DNA from 2 places in the Streptomyces sp. JNUCC 64 genome. Region 1 is predicted to be linked to the other one. Evidence: predicted binding sites of a transcription regulator. Region 1 holds the regulator's gene; the other holds the start of a gene.
The links. The regulator HrcA, encoded in region 1, represses chaperone genes, less so after heat shock. The targets are predictions, from matches to a motif close to TTNGCACTCNGNNNNNCNGAGTGCNAA.
Positions count from the first base shown of each region.

Region 2: a site for HrcA is predicted at 2,341-2,367, ahead of groES (co-chaperone GroES). Genes of this name have one in related genera too.

Region 1 is NZ_CM137015.1:5,800,554-5,804,760, forward strand. It holds gene ACVWNX_RS24005 (DUF3097 domain-containing protein) at 1-64, opposite strand, end outside; gene ACVWNX_RS24010 (MBL fold metallo-hydrolase) at 119-880, opposite strand; gene hrcA (heat-inducible transcriptional repressor HrcA) at 1,271-2,287, shown strand; gene dnaJ (molecular chaperone DnaJ) at 2,288-3,421, shown strand; gene ACVWNX_RS24025 (nitronate monooxygenase) at 3,836-4,207, shown strand, end outside.
Region 2 is NZ_CM137015.1:5,109,999-5,114,205, forward strand. It holds gene ACVWNX_RS21375 (class I SAM-dependent methyltransferase) at 1-903, opposite strand, end outside; gene ACVWNX_RS21380 (polysaccharide deacetylase family protein) at 1,324-2,232, shown strand; gene groES (co-chaperone GroES) at 2,511-2,819, shown strand; gene groL (chaperonin GroEL) at 2,948-4,207, shown strand, end outside.

The DNA of each region.
Region 1 (4,207 bases):
CGACCTCGGGCACCACGGCCCGCTTCTTCCAGGGCGGAGTCAGGTCCGCCGGGTACTGACGCATCCCGAGACCATAGAACGCCCGCCGCCCGCCCGCCCTCCGGAGCCCGCGCGCGGGTCAGCCCCCCGACGGCCCCTCGTACCGTCCGGCCCGGACCGCGTCCCGCTGGTCCCGGACGAACCCGGCGTCCACCACCGCCCCGTGCCCCGGCACGTACCGGCCCCGGGGGCCGCCGAGGGCCAGCACCCGGTCCAGGGCGTCCGGCCAGGCCGCCGGGTGCGCGTCGGGCCCGGCCTGCGGCGGTCCCGACTCCTCGACGAGGTCCCCGCAGAAGACCACGGGAGGCTCCCCGTCCACCACCACGACCAGGTCCTGTCCGGTGTGCCCGGGGCCCGCGTCCACCAGCGTCACCGACACACCGCCCCCCAGATCGAGTGGACGGGACCCGCTCACCTCGACCCCGGGCGGACGCAGCGCGGCGGCGGACGCGGCGGCCTCGGCCGGGTCCACCCCGTACCGCACCGCGTCGGACCGCAGCTCCTCGCGCCCGGTCGGGGTCCCGCCGGTCAGGGCCGCTCCGAGCCCCGCCGCCCCGTAGACCACGGCCCCGGGGAACGCGGCGGCGCCCAGGACGTGGTCGAAGTGGAGGTGCGTCAGCGCGAGGTGCGTCACATCCCGTCCGCCGAGCAGCCGTGCGGTCTCCTCCCGCAGCGCGGCGCCCTCCCGCAGCGTGGAGCCCGCGTCCACCAGCAGCGCCGCGCCGTCCCCCGCCACCAGCCCGACCGTGCAGTCCCAGCCGGGCAGCCTCCGCCGCCCGGTCCGGGGTCCGATCCGCTCCCAGCCCGCCGCCGCCCAGGGGATCTCCGGTGTCGTCCGCATACCGTGACGTTAGGTCATGCGCGCCCCGGTGGACGCGGGCCCCGTCCCCCGTCCGGGAGGCGTCCGGCGGCCGTCGGGAGCCGGCCGTGGTCTTCCGGCGGTCTTCCGGTGGTCTTCCCGCACATCGGGGACGGCCGCGGAGGCGTCCGGGACGCGTCCGTGCGGTGGCGGGAAGCGGGTGGGGAAGGCCGGGCGAGGGGTGCGGAAGGGGCGCCGGGGACGGTTCCGGCCGGGCCGGACCCGTCACGGCCTTGCTCCGCGCGTACCCACCGGCCGTACACTTGGCGGGGAACGCTGGCACTCGACGGTCATGAGTGCCAGGCACCGGTCCCGACGGCCGGGACGGGCCGTGGACGGGCCCGCGAGGGCGGACGGAGCAGGAGGTGGGCGGTGCTCAGTGAACGCAGGCTGGAAGTGCTGCGTGCCATCGTCCAGGACTACGTCGGCACCGAGGAGCCGGTCGGTTCCAAGGCGCTGACCGAACGGCACAGCCTCGGGGTCTCCCCGGCGACCGTCCGCAACGACATGGCGGCGCTGGAGGAGGAGGGGTTCATCGCCCAGCCGCACACCAGCGCCGGGCGCATCCCCACCGACAAGGGGTACCGCCTGTTCGTGGACAAGCTCGCCGGGGTCAAGCCGATGACGGCCCCCGAACGGCGCGCCATCCAGAACTTCCTGGACGGCGCGGTGGACCTCGACGACGTCGTGGCCCGCACGGTCCGGCTGCTCGCGCAGCTGACCCGGCAGGTCGCCGTCGTGCAGTACCCGTCCCTGACCCGCTCCACCGTGCGGCACGTGGAACTGCTGTCGCTGGCACCGGCCCGGGTGATGCTCGTCCTGATCACCGACACCGGCCGGGTCGAACAGCGCATGGTGGACTGCCCGGCCCCGTTCGGCGAGAGTTCGCTGGCGGATCTGCGGGCGCGGCTCAACAGCCGGGTCGCGGGGCGTCGGTTCGCCGACGTGCCGCGTCTGGTGCAGGACCTGCCCGAGGTGTTCGACACCGAGGACCGGGGCAGTGTCTCCACCGTCCTCTCCACCCTGCTGGAGACGTTGGTCGAGGAGACCGAGGAGCGGTTGATGATCGGCGGCACCGCCAACCTCACCCGCTTCGGACATGACTTCCCCCTCACCATCCGGCCCGTCCTGGAGGCGCTGGAGGAGCAGGTCGTGCTCCTCAAGCTCCTCGGGGAGGCCGAGTACTCGGGCATGACCGTGCGGATCGGTCACGAGAACGCCCACGAGGGGCTCAACTCCACGTCCGTGGTGTCGGTGGGCTACGGTTCGGGCGGCGAGGCAGTCGCCAAACTCGGCGTGGTCGGCCCGACCCGCATGGACTATCCGGGAACGATGGGAGCAGTACGCGCAGTGGCACGTTACGTCGGACAGATCCTGGCGGAGTCGTAAGTGGCCACGGACTACTACGCCGTACTCGGCGTACGCCGCGACGCCTCCCAGGACGAGATCAAGAAGGCGTTCCGCAGGCTCGCGCGCGAGCTGCACCCGGACGTCAACCCCGATCCGAAGACCCAGGAGCGGTTCAAGGAGATCAACGCCGCTTACGAGGTGCTGTCGGACCCGCAGAAGAAGCAGGTCTACGACCTGGGCGGAGATCCGCTCTCGCAGTCCGGCGCCGGCGCGGCCGGCTTCGGCGCGGGCGGCTTCGGCAACTTCTCGGACATCATGGACGCCTTCTTCGGAACGGCGTCGCAGCGCGGCCCCCGCTCCCGCACCCGGCGCGGCCAGGACGCGATGATCCGGCTGGAGGTGGAGCTGGACGAGGCGGCCTTCGGCACCACCAAGGACATCCAGGTCGACACCGCCGTCGTCTGCAACACCTGCAACGGCGAGGGCGCCGCGCCCGGCACCAGCGCGCAGACCTGTGACATGTGCCGTGGTCGCGGCGAGGTGTCGCAGATGACCCGGTCGTTCCTCGGCCAGGTCATGACCTCGCGTCCCTGCCCCCAGTGCCAGGGCTTCGGCACGGTCGTGCCCACCCCGTGCCCCGAGTGCGCGGGCGACGGCCGGGTCCGCTCCCGCCGCACCCTGACGGTGAAGATCCCCGCCGGTGTCGACAACGGCACCCGCATCCAGCTCTCCGGGGAGGGCGAGGTCGGCCCCGGCGGCGGCCCCGCCGGTGACCTCTACGTCGAGATCCACGAGCTGCCGCACGCCGTCTTCCAGCGGCGCGGCGACGATCTGCACTGCACGGTCACCATCCCGATGACGGCTGCCTCGCTCGGCACCAAGGTGCCGTTGGAGACCCTGGACGGGCTGGAGGAGGTCGACATCCGGCCCGGCACCCAGTCCGGTCAGTCGATCCCGCTGCACGGCCGGGGCGTGACCCATCTGCGCGGCGGCGGCCGGGGCGACCTCATCGTCCACGTCGAGGTGCAGACCCCGTCCAAGCTCGACCCCGAGCAGGAACGACTGCTGCGGGAGTTGGCGAAGCTGCGCGGCGAGGAGCGGCCCACCGGGCAGTTCCAGCCCGGGCAGCAGGGCCTGTTCTCCCGGCTGAAGGACGCGTTCAACGGTCGCTGACGCCTCCCCCCGTCGCCGTCCGGCGGCGGGGCCGGTGTACCGCGCCCGTCCGATGTCCGTGTGACGACTCCGTTCCGCCCCGCCCCGGTCCACCGGAAGCGGGGCGGGACTCCGGCGCGGCTCCTCTGCCCGGCCCGTCCCGTCCCCTCCGGGGTCCCCTCGCGTCCCTCCCGGGTCCCCCTTCCGGGTGCTGTCGCGTCCCGCGCCGCCGGACACCGCGTCCGCACCCCGGGTTCCGGCGGATTCCCGGCCTGGCCGACAATCGCCGTCGGACTGCTCGTACGCTCCTCAAGTACCGCTCTGACCTGCGGGAAAGGTCGGTCAAGAGCGATCAGAATCCGATCTAGAACGGCCGAATATGCCAGATGTACGGCTGGATTCGGACTTGTGCGACGGACGTGACAACATGCCGTCATGTCCTCCGCACTGACCGATCTCTTTCCGCGCCCGATCGTGCAGGCACCGATGGCCGGCGGGGTGTCCCGGCCACAACTCGCCGCCGCCGTCTCCGAGGCGGGCGGACTCGGCTTCCTGGCCGCCGGGTACAAGACGGCCGAGGGCATGTACCAGGAGATCAAGCAGCTGCGGAGCCTGACCTCCCGCCCGTTCGGGGTCAACGTCTTCATGCCCCAGCCCGAGTACACGGACCCCGCCGTCGTCGCCGTCTACGGACACCAGCTCGCGGGCGAGGCCACCTGGTACGGCACCGAACTCGGCGACCCCGACAGCGGCTGCGACGACGGCTACGACGCCAAGCTCGCGATCCTCGTCGACGACCCGGTGCCG
Region 2 (4,207 bases), 690 kb from region 1:
GGCCACCGAGGCCACCAGCCGCGCCCGGATCACCGCCGGGTCGGGCTCGTACAGGTACCGTCCGACCGCCCGCACCGGAGGGTCCGGGGGCAGTGCGTCCAGCGCGGCCGTCAGGGTCGCCCCGCCGGGCAGCAGGGTCGAGCGACGGGAGTCGGGCGCCCCCGTCCCGAACCAGAGCACCGCCTCCTTGAGGTCGCCCCGGTCGGAGATCCACTCGGTCTCGACCCCGTCGGGCACCGCCTCGTGCGGCACCCCGGGCGCGATCTTCAACGCGCCCCGGCCCACCCGGCGCACCGCGTCGACCGCCCAGCTCAGCGGGGGCGAGTACGCCTCCGGGTCGAAGATCCGGCCCCGGCCGCCGCGCCGCGCGGGGTCCACGAACACCGCGTCCTGGCCATCGGTCGACACCTCCGTCACGTCCGCCTCGCGGACCTCGATCAGCCCGTCGAGTCCCAGGGCCGTCGCGTTGGCGCGGGCCACCGCGACGGTCAGCGGGGAACGGTCGACGGCCAGCACCCGTACGCCCGCGCGGGCCAGTGCGATGGCGTCCCCGCCGATCCCGCAGCACAGGTCGGCCACCGAGGCCACCCCCATGGCCCGCATCCGCTCCGCCCGGTACGCGGCCACGCTGGTCCGGGTCGCCTGCTCGACGCCGTCCGGGGTGAAGAACATCCGGGCCGCGTCCACCGCCCCGAACTTCGCCACCGCCCGCTCCCGCAGCCGGGCCTGGCCGAGCGCGGCGTTCACCAGCTCGGCGGGGTGGTCACGGCGCAGCCGGGTGGCGACGGCGAGTTCCCCGGCGGGGTCGGTGCCGCGCACCTCGTCCAGCAGGGCGCGGCCCTCGTCGGTGAGGAGGGCGGCGAACTGCGCCACGGGCGCGGGGCGGGGGTCGGTGGTGCTCACCCGGCCATTGTGGGCCAGTCGGTGGACGGTCCGCTGACGGCGGCGGTGTCGGCCCGGGGGCGCCGTGGGGCGCTGACAGGATGCGGCTCCATGCGACTAGTAAGACAAAAGGAACAAAGCACTCGCGAGGTTCCGGGGGCACCCGCACGAGTCGCCCGCCCCCAGCCTCACGGCCCCGGGTCCCACGGTTCCCAGTCCCACGGCCCCGGGTCCCAGGGTTCCCAGCCTCACGACCCCCAGCCCCAGGGTTCCCGGCCCCCCGGCTCCCGGTCCCACGACGCCCCCCGGCCCGACCGCTCCCGTCCCCGTCGCCCTGAGTCCGACCGTTCCGGTCGTCCCGAGCCCGACCGCTCCGGTCGCCCCGGTCGCCCCGGGCGTGGCCGTCCCCGTCGCCCCGCGCACGGCCGCGCCCCGTCCCGGCTGCTCCTCGTCGCGCTCGCCCTGGGGATCACCGCCACCGCCGTCACGGGCTGCGGCACCGACCCCACCGGCCCCGCGAAGCCGTCCGCCTCCGCCTCCCCCTCCGGGCGGGCGGGCGGCGCCCCCGGCGAACGGGCCGCCGGTGCCCGGGACGCGAAGGACACCGAGGCCGCCGTCCGGGAGCGCACCCTCGCGGCGGCCCGGCTCGCCACCGCCAAGCGCTGGGGGCTCGCCAAGGCGCCGCTGGTCGCCCCGCCCCCGCCCGCCCGCAAACCGGCGATCACCACCCGCGCCGGGTTCGAGGTCCAGGGGCACGAGGACCTGCCGCCGGTGTTCACCACCGTCCCGACCAAGGACAAGGTCGTCTTCCTCACCATCGACGACGGCGCCGAGAAGGACCCGGCGCTGATCAGGATGATGGAGGAACTCCAGGTGCCCTACACCGCGTTCCTCAGCGACTACCTGGTCAAGGAGGACTACGGCTACTTCCGGAAGATGCGGGACGCCGGGGTCACCCTCAACAACCACTCCCTGACCCACCCGTACCTCCCGGGACTCTCCTACGCCCAGCAGAAGCGCCAGATCTGCGGCATGCAGGACGTCATCCAGAAGCGGTACGGCACCCGGCCCACCGTTTTCCGGCCGCCCTACGGCAACTACGACGAGGCCACCCTGCGCGCCGCCAAGGAGTGCGGGATCGCCCATGTGCCGCTGTGGAACGAGGAGGTCTTCGCGGACCGCTGGGAGTACCGCGAGTGGGACCGGAGGATCCGCCCCGGCGACATCGTCCTCACCCACTTCCGGGGCCGGGAGGACTGGGGCGGCACCATGCCCGACACCATGCGCCGCTTCCTGAAGCTGGTCACCGACCAGGGCTACGCCGTGGCCAGACTGGAGGACTACCTCTGAGGCGACGGGGCGACGGGGCGACGGGGTGACGAGACGGGGCGGCGGGGCGGCGGGACGGGAAGGCGCATGGTCACAGAGGCCCGCCGGAGGTCCCGTACGGGCGGCGCGTTGGCACTCCGCTTGACCGAGTGCTAATCGCGGTCATAGTCTCGACCCTGGCACTCTCCACTGGCGAGTGCCAGCAGCGACAGGCAGGTCCGGCACCCGCGACGACGGATCGACCTGGCCGCCCCAGATCAAATTGACCCCATGAGATCTCCGAAGGGGGAGGTCGGATCGTGACGACCACCAGCTCCAAGGTTGCCATCAAGCCGCTTGAGGACCGCATCGTGGTCCAGCCGCTCGACGCCGAGCAGACCACGGCCTCCGGCCTGGTCATTCCGGACACCGCCAAGGAGAAGCCCCAGGAGGGCGTCGTCCTGGCCGTGGGCCCGGGCCGTGTCGAGGACGGCAAGCGCGTCGAGCCCGACGTCGCCGTCGGCGACATCGTCCTCTACAGCAAGTACGGCGGCACCGAGGTGAAGTACAACGGCGAGGAGTACCTCGTCCTCTCGGCCCGCGACGTGCTCGCGATCATCGAGAAGTAGTTCACCCGAGCCAAGACGCGTCTTGTGCTTGTGAATCGTGCCCCTGGCCGCCCGCGACGCTGAGCCGGGCGCCGGGGGCGCGATTCGTTTCACCGCTTCCAGTACTCCGAGAGGGCTGAACCGCTCCCATGGCGAAGATCCTGAAGTTCGACGAGGACGCCCGTCGCGCCCTTGAGCGCGGCGTCAACAAGCTTGCCGACACGGTCAAGGTGACGATCGGCCCCCGTGGCCGCAACGTCGTCATCGACAAGAAGTTCGGCGCCCCGACCATCACCAACGACGGCGTCACCATCGCCCGTGAGGTCGAGGTCGAGGACCCCTACGAGAACCTCGGCGCGCAGCTGGTCAAGGAGGTGGCCACCAAGACCAACGACGTCGCGGGTGACGGCACCACCACCGCCACCGTGCTGGCCCAGGCCCTCGTCAAGGAAGGTCTGCGCAACGTCGCCGCCGGTGCTTCCCCGGCCGCCCTGAAGAAGGGCATCGACGCCGCCGTCAAGGCCGTCTCCGACGAGCTGCTCGCCACCGCGCGCCCGATCGACGAGAAGTCCGACATCGCGGCCGTCGCCGGTCTCTCCGCCCAGGACTCGCAGGTCGGCGAGCTGATCGCGGAGGCCATGGACAAGGTCGGCAAGGACGGTGTCATCACCGTCGAGGAGTCGAACGCGTTCGGCCTGGAGCTGGAGTTCACCGAGGGCATGGCCTTCGACAAGGGCTACCTCTCCCCGTACTTCGTGACCGACCAGGAGCGGATGGAGGCCGTCCTGGAGGACCCGTACATCCTCATCCACCAGGGCAAGATCTCCTCCATCCAGGACCTGCTGCCGCTGCTGGAGAAGGTCATCCAGGCGGGTGGCTCCAAGCCGCTGCTGATCATCGCCGAGGACGTCGAGGGCGAGGCCCTGTCCACGCTGGTCGTCAACAAGATCCGTGGCACCTTCAACGCCGTCGCGGTGAAGGCCCCCGGCTTCGGCGACCGCCGCAAGGCGATGCTCGGCGACATGGCCACGCTCACCGGCGCCCAGGTCATCGCCGAGGAGGTCGGCCTCAAGCTCGACCAGGTCGGTCTGGACGTGCTCGGCACCGCCCGCCGCGTCACCGTCTCCAAGGACGACACCACCATCGTCGACGGTGGCGGCAGCTCCGACGAGGTCGCCGGCCGCGTCGCGCAGATCAAGGCCGAGATCGAGAACACCGACTCCGACTGGGACCGCGAGAAGCTCCAGGAGCGCCTCGCCAAGCTCGCCGGCGGCGTCTGCGTGATCAAGGTCGGCGCCGCGACCGAGGTCGAGCTCAAGGAGAAGAAGCACCGTCTGGAGGACGCCATCTCCGCGACCCGCGCCGCGGTCGAGGAGGGCATCGTCTCCGGTGGCGGCTCCGCGCTCGTC